4 regions of the Paenibacillus favisporus genome follow, and region 3 is predicted to be linked to each of the others. Evidence: predicted binding sites of a transcription regulator. Region 3 holds the regulator's gene; each other region holds the start of a gene.
The links. Region 3 encodes Rex, which represses fermentation and respiration genes when NADH is low (regulators of the CRP and FNR family bind a similar motif). Its sites were predicted from a motif close to TTGTGAAATATTTCACAA; they were not measured.

Region 1: ABID47_RS05740 (nitrate/nitrite transporter) is a predicted target of Rex. The motif match lies at 2,965-2,982, and genes of this name have one in related genera.
Region 2: ABID47_RS19990 (helical membrane plugin domain-containing protein) is a predicted target of Rex. The motif match lies at 2,928-2,945, and genes of this name have one in related genera.
Region 4: ABID47_RS22830 (cytochrome ubiquinol oxidase subunit I) is a predicted target of Rex. The motif match lies at 2,959-2,976, and genes of this name have one in related genera.

Annotation. Positions count from the first base shown of each region.
Region 1 covers NZ_JBEPLV010000001.1:1,221,308-1,225,796, reverse strand. Annotated here, with positions in the region: gene ABID47_RS05750 (YwiC-like family protein) at 1-234, opposite strand, end outside; gene moaA (GTP 3',8-cyclase MoaA) at 290-1,306, opposite strand; gene ABID47_RS05740 (nitrate/nitrite transporter) at 1,350-2,903, opposite strand; gene ABID47_RS05735 (response regulator transcription factor) at 3,064-3,711, opposite strand; gene ABID47_RS05730 (sensor histidine kinase) at 3,708-4,489, opposite strand, start outside.
Region 2 covers NZ_JBEPLV010000004.1:469,727-474,215, forward strand. Annotated here, with positions in the region: gene ABID47_RS19980 (FUSC family protein) at 1-998, shown strand, start outside; gene ABID47_RS19985 (NAD(P)/FAD-dependent oxidoreductase) at 1,095-2,273, opposite strand; gene ABID47_RS19990 (helical membrane plugin domain-containing protein) at 2,313-2,744, opposite strand; gene ABID47_RS19995 (CcdC family protein) at 3,197-3,715, opposite strand; gene ABID47_RS20000 (TetR/AcrR family transcriptional regulator) at 3,840-4,406, opposite strand; gene ABID47_RS20005 (MBL fold metallo-hydrolase) at 4,406-4,489, opposite strand, start outside.
Region 3 covers NZ_JBEPLV010000001.1:661,684-666,172, forward strand. Annotated here, with positions in the region: gene dinG (ATP-dependent DNA helicase DinG) at 1-2,352, shown strand, start outside; gene ABID47_RS03255 (redox-sensing transcriptional repressor Rex) at 2,469-3,155, shown strand; gene ABID47_RS03260 (amidohydrolase) at 3,109-4,443, shown strand; gene ABID47_RS03265 (cell wall elongation regulator TseB-like domain-containing protein) at 4,485-4,489, shown strand, end outside.
Region 4 covers NZ_JBEPLV010000005.1:320,286-324,774, reverse strand. Annotated here, with positions in the region: gene ABID47_RS22840 (ABC transporter ATP-binding protein/permease) at 1-390, opposite strand, end outside; gene cydB (cytochrome d ubiquinol oxidase subunit II) at 396-1,415, opposite strand; gene ABID47_RS22830 (cytochrome ubiquinol oxidase subunit I) at 1,399-2,811, opposite strand; gene ABID47_RS22825 (hypothetical protein) at 3,097-3,579, opposite strand; gene ABID47_RS22820 (hypothetical protein) at 3,860-4,162, opposite strand; gene ABID47_RS22815 (iron ABC transporter permease) at 4,224-4,489, opposite strand, start outside.

The DNA.
Region 1 (4,489 bases), 560 kb from region 3:
CAGGAGGGCCACCGCCGCATAACCTGCCCCCCATTTGAGCCACCAGGTCCGCTTGGTCGTCTTTTTTAAAGCCTGCAGCAGCGGATAGGATGACAAATACAGGAACAGCCAGGCAAGGAACAAGGGAAGATGCAGAAGAACGGGGTTCGCCGACATCATGCCGATGATAAAGGGAATGCTGACCATCGCCCAGCCCCCGTGCTCCCGTGGAATGACCATGCTTATTTTTTTCATACACCTTCTGCTCCTTTTCCATGGCTGGCTGTTCACGCCTTTGGGTTCAGGCCGCTCAGCCGCCGATATAGGACATACCAATCTTTTTTCTGCTCATCGCCCTTTGTTCCGTTCGCTCTTCCGAATACCGGTCTTCCCGCTTCTCCCACACGCCGCGGATGGCCGCAAGCAGCAGTTCATCCGATGCGCCGGATCGCAGCAGGCTTCGGAGATCGAACCCTTTGGAGGCAAACAGACAGGAATACATTTTACCGTCCGAAGACAAACGGACCCGTGTGCAGGAGGAGCAGAATGCTTCCGATACGGACGAGATAAAGCAAACCTCGCAATCCCCGTCTCTGTAGCGGTACCGTTTGGGCACTTCCCCGGGATAGCGCGGAGAGACCGGCATCAGCTCGGCATCGCCACCCAGCCGTTCGAAGATGTCCCGCTTCGTCATGACCTGCTGCATACGCCAGCCGTTGTCATTTCCCACGTCCATAAATTCGATGAAGCAGAGCGTGATGCCGAGTTTTTTGAACAAAGCCGCCATCGGGACGATCTCCTGATCGTTGAGGCCTTTCTGCACGACCATATTTACTCTAACCTCGATTCCGATGCTGCGGGAGCGTTCCATGCTGGCGATAATGACAGACGGCTGAATGCCCCTTCCGTTGATACGGCCAAAGCGTTCCGGATCGAGCGCATCCAGGCTTACATTCACCCGCCGAAGCCCGGCATGATAGAGGCTCTCTGCCTGCCCCCCAAGCAGTAGGCCGTTCGTCGTCAGCCCGATATCATCAATCCCCGGAATAGCAGCAAGCATACGAATGAGCTCGGGAAGTCCACGACGCAGCAGGGGCTCACCGCCGGTCAGGCGAATCTTTCGTATGCCAAGCGATGCGTATACCTTGGCTGCCCGTGTAATTTCCTCAAATGACAGCAGCTGCTCCTTGGGCATGAAGGCATAGTCATCCCCGAAGATCTCCTTCGGCATGCAGTACGTGCAGCGGAAGTTGCATCGGTCTGTCACGGAAATCCGCAGGTCGCGCATCGGTCTTGCCAGCTGATCCAACTGAGGGTTTACCGCCATGTTTCCTTCCTCCTTCGTATAGCCGTACATGCTTCAGCCCGCTTTATCCTTGCAGCTGCGGACTGGTTTTCAGCTTTGAACTTCCGCCTCCATAGCGGTCGTTTGTAGGCTTGTTCGTAATATCGCTGAACGTTCCGACATATTGGATAACGTCTCCGGCATCATCTTTAACGGCATTAATGATTAATAACTCTAAATACTCCTCGCCATTTTTTCGACGGTTCCAGATCTCCCCTTGCCAGCTTCCCCGCTCCTTGATTTCCGCCCACATCGTGCTGTAAAATTCACCGGATTGACGGCCGGACTTCAGGATGCTCGGATTTTTGCCGATCACTTCCTCCTCCGTGTAGCCCGTCAGCTTCGTGAATGCCGGGTTCACGGCATGGATTTTTCCACTCAGGTCCGTTACGAGAATACCTTGCCCTGTGGAATTGAACACTTCCGAAGAAACGGCCAATTTATCCTGGTAATACATCCAAACGACGATGACGAGGCTGGCGAGCGCAATTTGGGAGAGCGCCATGAAACCGATCGAATACTGACCGGTCACCGAATGGATAAAGGAAAGCATCAGCGGCGGGAAGAAGCCGCCAAGGCCGCCCATCATCGACACGATCCCGTTCACGATCCCCGCCTGCTTGTTGAAGTACAGCGGCACCAGTTTAAAAATGATCCCGTTGCCAAGTCCGGCGCCTACCGCGATGGTTAAACATCCTACGGTATAGAGGCCGATCGACGGAGAGAACGCCAAGATGATGGCTGCAATCGTAAGACCGACGAATACAGCCATTAACAGGAACAGCGGCTTAAAACGGTCCGCCAGCCACCCGCCCACCGGTCGCAAGAAGGTCGCCACCACGATGAATCCGGCCGTGCGCATCCCCGCATCCACCTTCGCCAGCTCAAAATTCGAAACCAGGAAGTTGGGGAGGTATACCGTAAACGCAACGAACGAACCGAAGGTGATGAAATAGAACAATGAAAAATACCACAGTTTATCGTTTTTATAGACGCCTTTGATCTGCTCCATGAGCGGCGTTTTGACCTTCGTCTCTTTGCGGTCACCCAGGAATACGTTCAGCACCGCAAACGCGAGCAGCAGAATTAAATACAGCTGGACGGTACGCGCCCACCCGATTTGCGTAGCAATGACAGGTGCGGCAAAGGTGGTAATGGCTGTACCGACATTGCCCATTCCGTAAATTCCATTAACCAAGCCCAGCTTTTCTTTCGAATAATATTTAGGGAGCGAGGTGACACCGACCGAGAAGACGGCTCCTCCGACACCCAAGAACAGGCCGCCGATCACGAGATGCCTAAAGGATGTGGCCGTGCTGATAAAATAAACCGGAAACAGCAGCAGAATAAAGCTTGCGATAAACACGATCCGTGCGCCCAGGACGTTGGCGTAGTATCCCAGCGGCAAACGGAGCACCGAGCCCAGCACTACCGGGATCGCGGTCAGGATCGCCAGTCGGTCCGCCGGGATGGATATGTCCTCCCGAATGAACGGCAGCAATGCGGAAATGATAACCCATACCATAAATCCAAGCACCAAATTCATCGTCTGCAGCGGCAGCTGCGCTTTTTTGATCATTTCAACCACCTTTTCTGAACGTGATGAATGGCTGACTTCATTGATCCCCATGCCTTATTGTACGTGACGATATTCACAAAGATAATAGGGAAGTTCCCTGAATTCGTCAGGGGAACTTCCCTATATCCTGTGGCTGGAACACCCGGTATCCTTAAAAACGCTAGAAATCCAGCAGTTTTTTCTTTAGCGCATACTCCACCAGCTCCGGGCGGCTTTTCAGGTTCAGCTTCTCCATAATTTTGGCCTTATGGGCCTCCACCGTTTTGACGGAGACATACAGCTTCTCCGCAATCTCTTTGTTGCCGTAGCCTTTGGCGATGAGCGGCAAAATCTCGATTTCCCGTGGGGACAGGCTGTTAAACGGATCGTTATCCGCGCTCTCGCTGTCCTTTTTAATATACTCCCGAACCAGGGACGTGGCCATTTGCGGATGGATGTAGGTTCCTCCCTTATGTACCATCCGGATGGCCGAGACCAGCTCTTCATCAGGCGCGTTTTTGAGCACGTAGCCGGAGGCGCCGTTTTTCAGCACATGGAACAAATAGTCGTCGTCATCGTACATGGTAAGGATCAGTATTTTCGTATTGGGAAAATCATTGCTGATCTTGCCCGTGGCAATCAGGCCGCTCTCGCCCGGAGGCATGCTGAGGTCCATCAGCAGCACGTCCGGTTGATGCTTTGCCACCATGGCGTAAGCCTCCATGCCGTCAGCGGCCGTCGCCACGACTTCCATATCCTCCTGATAGTTCAGAATCATGGAAAAGCCGCTCCGGACCACCGCATGATCATCCGCTATGACAATTTTCATCGTGTATCGGTCTCCCTCTCCCTCTCGTTCTCCTCTGAACACGGAATGCGCAGCTCCACCTTCGTCCCTCCGCCGATGGCCGAATACAGCATGAACTGGCCGCCGACAAGTTCGGCACGCTCACGCATCCCGTATAAGCCAAGGCCGGTGCCCTTGGCTTCATTCTCATTCATATTGAATCCGGTTCCGTCATCCTTGACGGTCAGCTGCAGGACCCCGTCCTCTTCGCATAACCGGACATGCACCTCGTCTGTACCGGCGTATTTCAGCGCGTTCAGGACGGCTTCCTGGCATACGCGGTAGACCACGGTCTCGATCTCGCTGCCGTAACGGGCCGCGGACAGCTCCGCCGAGAAATCGACGAGCAGGCCGTAGTTTTTCTCGATCCATTTGAAATGCGAGCGGAACGCCGCTTCCAGCCCCAGGTCATCGAGCGAGGCGGGCCGCAGCTCCACGGACAAATGGCGGATGTCGTCCAGCAGCCGAGTCAGCGACACTTCAGTCTGCTGCAGCTTCTTCAGCACATCTTCGCCAACCTCCATATATTTGACCACGCGCAGGTCCACAAGCGAGCTCAGCAGCTCCTGGGCGACGCTGTCGTGCAGTTCCCGGGATATCCGCTTTCGCTCATCCTCCTGCGCTTTAATGACGTATTTCAGCAGATTCGAGCGCTGGAGCATCTCCTGCGTCTTCTGCTGTTTAGTCAGATCCAACAGCATGAGCACGCGGATTCCCCGCTCCTCGTCGATGGTATGATAGCTGGCTGCATAAGGAACGA
Region 2 (4,489 bases), on a different contig from region 3:
CCGAGGGGGAGCAGGACCGCCGTAAGCTGACCCGCACGCCGGTGCGGAGCATCCTGGAGGGCAATTTGGATAAGGACTCGATCGTATTTCTGCAGGCGATCCGGTTCGGTGTCATTTTGATGGTGGCTGCCGCTGCCGCGTATGCGTTTCAGCTGAACCGGTCCTACTGGGTGCCGCTCTCCTGTGCTTCGGTGATGCTCGGAGCCACCGTCATCGCCACCTTTCACCGGGCGATTCAGCGATCCCTCGGAACGATACTCGGCATCCTCATCGCGAGCGCGATATTGTGGACCCACCCGGAGGGCTTCGTCGTATCCATAGCGATCATGCTGTTCACCTTTTTTACGGAACTGCTGATCGTGCGCAACTACGCCCTGGCCATGCTGTTCATCACGCCCAACGCACTGCTGATGGCGGAGACCAATACCCGGATACATAACTTCGGCTATTTTGCCGGCGCCAGGCTGACCGACGTGCTCGTCGGCAGCGTTATCGGCCTGATCGGTGTGCTGCTGGTCGGCAGCCGCTCGGCTTCCAGCCGGATTCCGTACCTTCTCGGCCGGACGATCCGCAGCCAGGCGCAGTTTCTGGCGCTGCTGTTCATTCGGCAGCCTGCGAGTGCCGCAGCGAGGCTGAGCCTCATCCTCCAGCAGCGCTCCATGCGGCGGCACCTGTCCAATCTGAGGACGGTGTACCAGACCGCGCTCGGCGAGATTCCGCGCAGTGAGGAGGAGCTGGAGAAGCTGCTGCCCGTCATCTGGTCGCTGGATCAGTTCGGGTACGTGCTGAACTCCTACGCGCTGAGCGCCCTCCGGCCCGTCCTGCCTGACCAGGAACTGGGAGCGGTGCTGCTCCATCTCGAGAAAATGGCCCAGTCCGCAGAGCAGCGGCGGGAGACGGAAGAAGGGCCGGAGGGAACCGACGGGCTGGAGCTGCCGCTGGTGCCGGATATCGGGCAGGAGCTCGCCGATCTCCGGCATGCGCTGAACGGCAGGTGAGCGGGCACCAATCCCAACACAAAACAGCCCTCTTCCATGGCAAATGCCTTGGAAAGAGGGCTGTTTGGTTTAATGCGTCAAACGATGGTTTACAGATTAGTAAGCCAAAGTGTAGAGAGCTTTGATGTGAGACAGGTAACGGATGTTACTTGCTTCCTTCATCAGGGATGCAGGCAGACCTTTGAGGGCCGTGTTGCTTTCGCCGATGGTAGCCACGGCATCTTTACGGCCAAGGCTTGCAAGCGTACCGGAGTTCACCGGAGCAAATGTTTCGAACGCATGGTTTTCGAGCAGGGCATACAGGTTGTAGCCGATCAGCTCGCCCATTTGCCAAGCGATTTGCGCGGTTGGCGGTTGTGGGCGTCCGCTTGGATCAAATACAACGGCGCTGTCCCCAGCCACAAACACGTCCGGATGGGAAGTGGATTGCAGGAATTCGTTGACGGTAGCGCGTCCGCGGTTCACTTCGAGGCCGGATTCGCCTACGAGCGGGTTGCCTTGCACGCCGCCTGTCCATACGAAGGTGTTGGTTACGATCTTTTGACCGTCTTTCAGGTCAACCACGTTGCCTTCCACGTTTGTTACAGGCAATCCTGTCAGGAAGGTTACGCCGCGTTTTTCCAGACTGCTTTGCGCGCGCTCGATGAGCGGATCAGGCAGCACAGGCAGGATTTTAGGGCCGGCTTCAACCAAAAGCAGCTTCACTTCGGCTGGATTTACGCCGTATTTTTTAGCCAGACCAGGCATGATATCAGCGATTTCGCCGACAAGCTCAACGCCGGTCAAGCCGCCGCCGCCGATGAGGATCGTTGCGTCAGCTTCGTTTTTGGTTTTGGAGTATTCGCGGATGCGGTCTTCGATGTGCTTATGAATGTTCAGCGCGTCTTCAGCAGACTTCAGCACGAAGCTGTACTGCTCGAGCCCTGGAATGCCGAAGTAAGCCGTTTTACTTCCGAGTGCGACAACCAAAGCGTCGTAAGACAGGCTGGAACCGTCGGAAAGTTTGATTTCTTTGCTGTCTACGGAGAAAGAGTTGACCGTTGCGATCTTCAGGTCGACTTCTTTGCCCTTGAACAGTTTTTCGAGCGGCATAGCGATCGCTTTCTCAGCAATGCTGCCTGCAGCCAGACGGTGCAGCTCGGTAATGATTTGGTGCGTAGGGTATTGGTTCACGACCGTAACCCGTGCTTGATCTTTGTTCATATATTTGCGTACGGTCAGAGCGGCAAGCAAGCCGCCGTAACCGGCACCCAAAATGACAATATGTTTTGACATGGTTTTTCCTCCGTCCTTACTGGTTAGATGTATAAAAGATTATTGTTGTTTTGCTTTTTCCGCAGAGATTTGAAGGTAAGCGTTCAGGAACCGGAAGATTTTTTGAGCTTGCGGATCCTTCAGCATTTTAAGCAGACCAAAAAGACCGATCACTTCGTTGCTGTCTTCAGCGCGGTCTTTCGCTTCGATGACAGTAGCGGCGATGTTCTTCACCGAATGCTTCACAGGCTCCACAATTTCGGTGATCGCGCCGACGGTGTCGCTCTTCAGCACTTTGTCGGTAGCGACGGTTTGAGCGAAGTCATAAGACTTTGTCAATAGATTCACAAGCTCAGTCAGCTTTGGAAGCTGGTCGACCAGAATCGTAAGGGATTCCTGCACCTCAGGTTTGAGCAGCTGGTCCAGCACGTCGTTTTGTTCCTTGCCGACAGACACGTTTTGTGTCTCTTGTTCAGAAATTGCTTCTGACATGTCCATTTCTCCTTTGCGTAAGCAGTTGTGCTTAAGTATTTTTATAATGAAAAGGAGCTCATAGACTCCCTTCGAAGGAGTATCTACAAGCCACAAGACCTTTTCCGTCCGAAAAGGCCTAGTCACTATCGTCCTCCTAATGTTAACATAAATGATCGTAAAAAGGACCACTTTACGAAAGAAATGTGAAAAAATATACATGGTATCGCCGCCATCGATTGGAAAAGAGCTTGCAGGCAGGGCGTCCAGCGCAGCGGACCCGCTTATTTCATTCGTTTTAAGCATTTTCCAAACGGCCTGGCGTTATGCATTGGCGGGTTTATTTTTTGAGGAAATCTTCTGATATCAAAAAAGCCAATCTCCTTATCTTAAGGAAATTGGCTTATCGTTTGCCCCGGGCAGGAAACCCTGCGTGGAAGACGTTCAAATCTGGCTTAGTATCGATCATGGGGTCATTCCGCCGGATTTAAGGGATCGGATACCGATTCTAAGGCAGCGGGCGCATACTTCCGGTACTGTCTCAGCATGAAAATCCGCCAGCGGAGGATCATGCCAAAGGCCAGAATGAAGAACAGGGCGCCGGTCTGCGGAATCGATACATATTCCTCAATCACCTGGTGCAGCAGCATCCGGACGGCCAGCAGGGCGAAGAGAATAATGATAAAGCTCTTGGAGCGCTGTGCAAAGACCTGTCCTCCGCTTACTTCAAATTTGGTGCTGCGTATCAGCGGATAGGAGAACAGGAACCAGCCGACTAAAAAGGCGATGAGCGCCCACCACAGCGGGATTCTCACGGCCGGGGCGACGAACATCAGGAAACCGGTCGCCATGCCCATCGGCGGAATTAATATTTTCTTTATCGTAACGGGTCTGTGGCTCGCCTTGAGACGGATGAATATGGTCATCAGGGCCAAAACCAACGTCCCCACGGTCGTTCCAATTTGCAAATACAAGGGACTGATATGAGGCACGTCAAGGACTCCCCTCTTGTCAATATCATTTATCACATCTAATAGTATATCACACAAATAGAGAAGTAAACTTGAACGTCATATGACATCTTTACCGGGCCTTGAGGGCAAGCCTGCCGGGCAGTTATGCGCCGGATTCCAGTCCTTTCAGAAAGGCTCTCATAACAAAATGCAGGCTCTCGTCAAAATCGAGCTTCATCTGAAAGCCATTGTTCTGTTCCAGGGAGGCGAAGCCGTGCAGGAGGCTCCGCAGACCGCGGATCGTATGCAAGGTGTTCTGTTCCCCGAGACCGTAGGGTTCGAGAACCCGGATAAAGATGCTCAACAGCTGCTCACCCAGCTTTCCGGTCTCCGGGGAATCCGACGCTTCGATTTTGTAAAAGGCCTCATAGAGGCCGGGGCGCTGGCGGGCAAATGTCAAGTAGCTTGTGCTCAAGCTCAGAATCGCTTCCTCGCCCGATTTGCCGATGACCGCATCGCGCATCAAATCGACCAGATGCTGCATGCAATAGGCGGCAAGCGCACTGCGCAGGTCCGGTAGTCCGTTCACATGGTTATACAGGGAAGGGGAGCGGACACCGAGCTTCTGGGCCAAAGCGGACAGCGTCAGGTTATCCAATCCGGCTTCATCGGCCAGTTCGGCCGCGGCAATCAGCAGGGTTTCGCGATCAAGCCCCATGCGGCGCACCATTAGACCGCCCCCTTCTTCAAGGCCTCTTCGGCCCGGGAAATGGCGACAGCCATCTTATCGGTCGGCTGCGGAATCATTTTGCC
Region 3 (4,489 bases):
TTGATTACGCTGCAGCGGCTGGCCGAGCTGTTTGCCGATGAGGACAGCGACCTCGGCTGGTATTTCGACGGCCTCTGCCAGGAAAAGGAGCGGGAACCCGCTCAAGATCTGAACAGCCACACCTTTTACCGCCAGCTGGCGCTTAAGGTGGATGACTGGACCGAAATGGCCCCGCCGCGCGACGAAGTGGACGACAATCCGCTCAAAGGCGTCGAGTTTAAGGAATATTTGGCCGAGATCGAAAAACGGCTGCGCGATATTATGCCTCATTACGAGGAACGTGAGCCGCAGACGATCATGTTCGACCAGGTGATGAATGCGCTGGATCAGGACAAGCATCTGCTGATCGAAGCCGGGACCGGGACGGGCAAGTCGCTCGGATACCTGATCCCCTCGATTTATCAGAGCGTGAAGCAGGACCAGAAGGTGATGGTCAGCACGCATACGATCAACCTGCAGGAGCAGCTCCGGGAGCGGGATATCCCACTCTTGACGCAGGTCGTGCCATTTCCTTTCAAGGCAGCCGTGTTCAAGGGCAGACAGCACTATTTGTGTTTGAGAAAATTTGAACATAAAATAAACAGAAGAGACTTTATCAATCCGAAGGAAGACACCATCACGGCCGCCCAGATGATCGTCTGGCTCGCCCAGACCGAATCGGGTGATGACGAGGAGCTGAGCCTCGGCGGCCGTGCGGGAGACTTCTGGGAGACGGTAAGCAGCGACTCGGACTCCTGTCAGGGCCGTGCCTGCCCTTGGTTCCGCAAGTGCTATTACCACCGGGCCAAGCATGAAGCCGGAATCGCGGATGTCGTCATAACGAACCATTCCAAGCTGTTTACGGACGTCAAGGCAGGCCATCAGCTGCTGCCTTCCTACGAGCGGCTCGTGATCGACGAAGCCCATCACCTGGAAGACGTTGCCGGCAAGCATCTCGGACTACATTTGAAGTACTTTACGGTCGTCCATACGCTGACACGGCTCTATAAGGACGCCCGGAGCGGGCAGCTGCCGGCGCTTCGCCAGCTGCTTCAATCGTCGGCCTATGAGCAGGCCGGTGAATGGACCGCCGTGATCGACCGGATGAGCGAGGATTTGGTCGATGTCAAAGAGCACTGGGACAAGCTGAGCGAATTGCTCTTCGGCCTGCTTCCGGAACGGAGCGACGCTGCTCCCGGCGACGGCGGCCAGTATACGCTACGCCTTCAGCCGGGGAAAAAGCCGAAAGAGTGGGAGACGCTGGCGGCGCTCGAAAACCAGATTTTTGTCACGGTAGGGGAAATCGTCCGCAAAGGCGAAAAGATGCTGGCCGAATACAAGGAGGAGCAGGATGATTACGGTTCCGACAGCCTGATCACCGATATCGGCGGGCTGCTCAAGGACCTCAGCTCCGAGCGGGAGAATCTCCGGTTCTTTATGACGCTGAACGACGAAACCGTCGTGTACTGGATGGAAGCGAGCGGCCATTTCCGCAGCAAATCGCTCCAGCTGTACGCTGTTCCGGTTGACGTCAGCAAGCAGCTCAAGGAGCTGTTTTTTGACAAGAAAAAGAGCGTCATCCTGACGTCCGCCACCTTATCCGTAGATAAATCGTTCCAGTATATGATCGATAACCTTGGACTGCAGGAGGACCAGGACAGCGGACGTCTTGTGACGGTCCAGCTTCCGTCCCCGTTCCGGTACAGGGACCAGGCGCTGCTCGTCATCCCGCGGGATTTTCCAAGCGTGAAGGGAAGCGTCGGGGACGCCCTGTTTGTCGAAACGCTGGCCCGCTCACTGGCGGACGCCGCGATCGCGACCCACGGCCGGATGCTGGTGCTGTTCACCTCGTACCGCATGCTGCGCCAGGTATACGAGCCGCTGAAAGAAGCCCTTGCACAAAGCGACATCGCCGTGCTTGGACAGGGCGTAGACAGCGGCAGCCGCACGAAGCTGATCCGGCGGTTTACGGACAGCAGCGCTTCGGTGCTGCTTGGAACGAGCAGCTTCTGGGAAGGCGTTGACATCCCGGGTGAAGCACTGACGTGCCTGGCCATCGTCCGGCTCCCGTTCCAGCCGCCGAACCATCCGCTGGTGGAAGCGAAGAGCGAGCTGCTGCAGCGCCAGAAGAAGAACCCGTTTATGAAGCTGTCGGTCCCGCAGGCCGTCATCCGCTTCAAGCAGGGCTTCGGGCGGCTGGTCCGCACCGCCCATGACCGGGGCATCGTCATCGTATACGATACGCGCGTCATTGAATCGTATTACGGGAAGTACTTCCTGTACTCGCTGCCTGGACCGAAAATGGAGCATATGCAGACAGACCAGATGGTTCCGCGTATCTCTGAATGGCTTCATCAGGACGGTGTGTCTTAAATGAGTCCATTAGATAGAATGAACTAAAGCGGTTAGAACAGGAAGTTCAATGCAAAACTTTAGTTCAATCTATATAACCAAATAAATATTCAAGCCGTTCAATAGGGGGAACATGCATGAAATCGGAGAAAATATCCGAGGCGGTTGTCCGCAGATTGCCTATATATCTTAGATATCTAAATGAGCTGAACAAACGGGAGGTGGCCACGGTCTCCTCCCAGGAGCTCGGGCAGAAGCTGGATCTCAACCCGGCGCAGATCCGCAAGGATTTGGCGTATTTCGGGGATTTTGGCCGTAAGGGGATAGGGTATGACGTGTCCTATCTCATCGAGAAGATCCGTCAAATTCTGAATTTGGACCAGCAGATCAACGCGGTGCTGGTTGGAGCGGGGAATCTTGGTCAAGCTTTGTCCAACTATAACTTTTACCTGAAGGAAAATATGAAGATCGTAGCCGTGTTTGACGCCAATCCGTCCAAAATCGGCACGCGCATCAACACCTTGACGGTACAGGCCATGGATGAGCTGAAAGAAACGATACAAAGCAAAAATATCCGGATCGGGATCATTACCGTCCCGGATTTCGAAGCGCAAAACGTCGCCGATCAGCTGATCGCGGCCGGGATCGAGGCGATTCTGAATTTTGCACCGACGATTCTGAAGGCACCGGCAAGCATTCGGATACACGCCGCCGATTTTACGACGGATTTGCTCAGCCTCGCTTATTATTTGAACAACGGAAAGGACGACACGGAAGATGACGGACAATTTGAAGAGCTCGAGCAGCCGGAGCGCCAATCCTAAATGGGCAATCAAGAACGGCAGCTTTGCCGTTTTGCGGCCGGAGCAGCCTGTACTGCATGGCTGGATGGTCATTGAGGGCGACCGCATCACCTATATCGGTGAAGAGGAGCCGCAGCTGGAGGAGGGCGTACAGGTCGTCGACGGCACGCATTTATTTTTTATGCCGGGCCTGATCAACACCCATGGACATACCGCCATGTCGCTGCTGCGCGGTTACGGAGATGACATGGTGCTCCAGGAATGGCTGCAGGAAAAAATGTGGCCGATGGAAGCGAAATTCACGTCCAGTGACGTCTACTGGGGGACTTCGCTGTCCGTGCTTGAAATGCTGAAGGGCGGCACGACGACGTTCCTCGATATGTACGATCATATGGATCAGGTAGGCAAAGTGGTGACTGAATCCGGCATGCGCGCAGCCCTGACCCGCGGTGTCATCGGTCTGTGCCCGGAGGATGTGCAGCGGCACAAGCTGAACGAAGCCATTCAGTTCGCCAAGGACTGGCACGGGCAGGCAGACGGCCGGATCACAGCGATGATTTCTCCGCATGCCCCGTACACATGCCCTCCTGATTTTATTGAGAAGTTCGTTCAGGCGGCGCATGACCTGGATCTGCCGATGCATACGCATATGTCGGAGACCAAGGCGGAAGTGGAGCAGAATGTACGCGATTATGGAACGCGTCCGGCGATTCATTTGGAGAAGCTCGGCATGTTCTCACGGCCGACGATTCTGGCACACGCGGTCCATTTGACAGATGAGGAAATCGACATTTTGGCGAAGCACCACGTGACGGTATCACACAACCCTGGCAGCAACCTGAAGCTGGCGAGCGGTGTGGCCCGCGTTACCGACATGATGCAGGCAGGCATTACGGTTTCCCTGGGAACCGACAGTGCGGCGAGCAACAACAATTTGGACATGTTTGAAGAAATGCGCCTTGCCGCTTTGATACATAAAGGCGTCTCGGGAGATCCGACGGCGGTTCCCGCCGCGGAAGCGCTGCGTATGGGCACGATCTACGGAGCCCAATCCTTGTTCCTGGAGGGAGTCGGTGCACTAGAGGCCGGGATGAAGGCGGATTTTATTGCCGTGAATACGGATCAGGCTCATTTTCTGCCGCGTACGGACTTCATTTCACACGTCATTTATTCGGCCAGCGCGAAGGACGTTGAGCACGTCTGGGTGGACGGGAAGCAGGTCGTGAAGCACGGCAGCTGTCTCACTTTGGACGAGGAACGCATCCGCAGGGAAGCCCAAGCGGCTTTTGAAGGTCTTCTCTCCCGCTAAGACCGGGATGATTAGCTCACCTTTCAGAAAGGAAGTTCAGGTTGAA
Region 4 (4,489 bases), on a different contig from region 3:
GATCAGCTCCAGGTATTTGCGGAACTTCTCCGTCCCTTCGAGCGCCAGCGTGACCAGATGGCCCGTGCCTTCGGTTCGCGCAAACCGCGGGCCGAGCCGGAACAGCTTGCGCAGCACCCGCCCCCGGACATCGGCCGCGGTGCGGTCCGCAAACGCGCTGCCGATGTTCTGCTGCAGCAGTCCGAGCCCGTGCCGGAGCAGGAAGGCACCAAGGAACATCGCGATCCTGCCGGTCTGCCCGGATAGCGGCGCCCCGGCGAACAGGGCCGATACGGCCTCGGCCAGCCCTTTGGCCATCATCAGGATGGAGACGCCTTGCAGAACCGTCAGGAGCAGCATGACGGCGAAAACGGGCTTTATCCCTTTGTAACCCAGCAGCTGCTTATCCATTGTGCTCAGTACTCCAGATGGCTCTGCTCGTGAACCCGTTTATGAAAGACGAAATAACTCCAGATCTGATAGCCAAGCACGAACGGCAGCAGGGATAAAGCCACGATCGTCATGACTTTCAGGGAATACGGACCCGATGCGGCGTTGGTCAGCGTCAGGTTGAACGCCTGATCGATCGAGCTGATCATGACGTTCGGGAACAGTCCGGCAAAGAAAAAGGCAATCGTCAGCGCAATGACGGCACCCGTCATGCCGAATGCCCAGCCGTCACGGCGTTTAGCGATGAAGACGGCGGCCAGCACGTAAGCGGCGACGATCACCACGCCCATGACGGTCAGCAGGAAGGCACGGCCCTCAAAAATGTCCGTTTCGAAAAAGGTCATCGCCCCGAACGCCGCGATCAGTACCGCCAGCGGTGCAAGCAGCACCTCCGCCAAGCGGCGGGCCCGCACCTGCAGGTCGCCGGTGACCCGAAGCGTCGTAAACATCAGTCCGTGCACGAGGCAGAGCACTACCATGGTGAGCCCGCCGACCACGGAATACAGGTTGACGATGTCGCCGAAGAAGCTGGCTTTCATCTCCATCGCCTGGTCGATCGGCAGCCCCCGGATCAGGTCGGCGAAGACGACGCCGAGCAGCAGCGGCGGCAGCAGACTGCCGATGAAGATGACGACATCCCACGTTTTTTTCCAAGCAGCGGTCTGCACCTTGCCGCGGAATTCAAAAGCCACCCCACGCCCGATCAGGGCGAGCAGCAGGAGCACCAGCGGTGTGTAAAATCCGCTGAACAGCGTCGCGTACCAGTTCGGAAATGCGGCGAACATCGCACCGCCGGCCGTCAGCAGCCACACCTCGTTGGCATCCCAGAAGGGGCCGATCGAATTGATCAGCACCCGGCGCTCCGTATCGTTTTTGGCGAGAATGCCCGTGGACATCCCGACCCCGAAGTCAAAACCCTCCAGAAAGAAAAACCCGATAAACAGGACAGCTACAAGGACAAACCACAGCTCATTGAGAGACAGCATGCGGAACTCCCTCCTTATCAAATGGATCGGCCGACTCATTCGAATGAGCAGCGTTGTCGGCGTACGGTCCTTTCTTGATGACGCGGACGAACAGATACACCATGACCACCGCCAGAATGGCGTAAATGGCCGTAAAAGCAATGATGGAGAACAATACCTGACCGGCCGTGACGCTCGGCGACACCCCGTCGGCGGTCGTCATCAGCCCGAATACGGTCCAAGGCTGGCGTCCAATCTCCGTCATGATCCAGCCCGACGTATTGGCGATAAACGGCAGCGAAATGGCAAACAGCATCAGGCGCATAAACCAGGTGTTGCGGTTGTCGAGCTTTTTGCGTGCCGCAAGATAGACGCCGTACAAGCTGAGCACAATGAGCAGCGAGCCGCTGGCCACCATGATGCGGAAGCTCCAGAAGGTTGTGCGCACCGGAGGAATGTAATCCCCGGGGCCGTACTGCTGTTCATACTGGGACTGCAGCTCCTTCATCCCCGTCACTTCGCCGGAAAACTTGCTGTAAGACAAGAAGCTGAGCAGGTAGGGAATTTGGAATTCCCCGGTATTGGTCTGATTTTTCGTATCGATAAATGCGGTGACCGTCCACGGCGCGGGATCGCTGCTCGTTTCCCAGAGCGCTTCGGTCGCAGCCATTTTCATCGGCTGGGTCTTCACCAAATATTGCGCCTGCTGATGGCCCACCAGTGCCACGCCGATCGAGGACACAAGCCCGATGATCACCGCGATGACAAAAGATTTTTTGAAAAAGGCGGTATCCTGCTTCTTCAGCAGCTTGTAGGCGCTGACCCCGGTGACCAGAAAGGCCCCGGTCATAAAAGCCGCCAGAATCGTGTGCGGGAACTCCAGCAGCAGCTGGCCGTTCGTAATCAAAGCTAGAAAGTCGTTCATCTCGGCGCGGCCGTTATGGATCGTAAAACCGACCGGACGCTGCATAAAGGAGTTGGCCGCCAAAATCCAGAACGCCGACATCACCGTGCCGAACGCGACCAGCCAGATGCAGATCATGTGGACCTTTTTGGACAGGCGCTCCCATCCGAAAATCCACAGGCCGATAAACGTCGATTCGAGGAAAAACGCAAGCAGCGCTTCGATCGCCAGCGGCGCCCCGAAGACGTCACCTACAAAGCGGGAGTAAGCCGACCAGTTCATTCCGAACTGGAACTCCTGCAAAATCCCTGTCACCACGCCGACGGCGAAGTTGATCAGGAACAGCTTCCCCCAAAATTTAGCCATTCGTTTGTACTCTTCTTTGCCTTTGACGACATACATCGTTTCCATGATCGCGATCGTGAACACCAGTCCAATGGACAGCGGCACGAAAAAAAAGTGAAAAATCGTCGTCGCGGCAAACTGGATACGTGAGAGCATAACTACATCCATCGTCTCTTCCCTCTTTCCTGTCGTTATTCTTAAAACCCGCCTAACAGGTTCCGATAACTTGGCTTCATCGTTTCTTCCTGTATCATGGCAGACTTTGAATCCGAATATTGTGATAAATGTCACAATACAAAGCCCAAATCTTCGATTTTGTGAAATTAGTCACAAAATATTTAAAAATGAGGCCCCTCAAGCACAAAAAAGACGCCCGCACCTTTCGGCGCAGCCGTCCAATTCTTCAGTTCCTCTATATATGTTGCCTGCTTCAGGCTCGTTCGTGAAATCATGCTAGTCCCGTGCCACATAGTATTTATTGGTCATGTACCAGGCATCGCCCTTATCAGTCGGCACTCTGCCCTTCTTCTTGTCCAAAAATACGATTTCCTTGCACTTGGAACAATACCATTTGGTCGTGTAGTATTGGGAAAAGGTCGTGTAAGTCGTACCGCATTTGCAATCGACTTTGAAGTACACCCGATTTTCTTCGTACGCCTTCGAGAGCTGATCCGTGTTGTCGGGCTCCGAAGAAGATACTACGGGCTTGATCAGTTCAGCGTAATTGGAGAACCGATTATGCACTTTAAAATCGGCGACCAGCTCCGGATTCAGGCCGAAAAACTCCTTACCGATCGCTGTGATGAATTTCGCATCTGTGCGATAGCACTCGATCCATTCCTGAATCTGCTTATTGGATAAAGGTACAGTTCCTTTAATGCCGCTATTCAAGGTGTAGGTCATGATGCTCAAATTCTCATTGTCTTCATAGAACATTAATTCGGAAACCTCCTTATGATTTCAATTAATAATGTACTACTTCTGAGGGACAGAATCAAAGTGAGAAATAGTGCCAAGTGCCGGAAATATAAAAAAGCCCCCTTCCGGGGGCCTTCCAAAGCGGGAAACCCGCAGCTGCCGGATGTAGAGCGCTTTAATGCGGCATGCGTGCGGCTTCATTTTTTGTATGAAATTACGACAAAAGGATAACATTTACCAGCCGTTTTGTCGAAATCCGCCTGGTGTAAACGGTTGTTAGCCGCAGAACCAAGTCCGATCATAGACGACGGAATGGGCCGGGATACGGACCGTGTGGGTAGTGTGGATGCGGAACATGATGGTGACGGCCGTCCGCCAGCGCAATCACCAGCAGATCAAACAGTACGAGCGGCAGAATGAAAGGAAAAAACGAGATATGCGCCTTTCCGGGACTGCTCGAGACCGAGGAAACCTTCAGATATACCTTGGAACTGCTGACCTTGACGATCTTACCGTAGAACGTGCTTCCGTACTTCGTCTTGATCTTTACCCGGCGGTTCATATACTTCTTGGCAGCCGAATAATGCTTGGATGTCGTCATGCGTCTCACCCCCTTCACCCCAGCTTATTCCAGCAGAGGCGAAGGGAGCCGGGGCGGAAGGCTATTTCCTGAGCCGGTTGGAGCGGAACATCAGAAAGAGCAGATAAGGCGTTCCGATGACCGCTGCGACAAGACCGACCGGAATTTCCTTGGGGGCGATCAGCAGCCGGCCGACGATATCGGATACGACCATCAACAGGCCCCCGAGCAGCGCCGACAGCACGACCGCGCGCCGGGTATGATGCCCGGTCAGCAGGCGGACGGCGTGCGGTGCCAGCAGGCCGACGAAACCGACCGTGCCAACGGCCTGAACGACGGCGGCCGCGA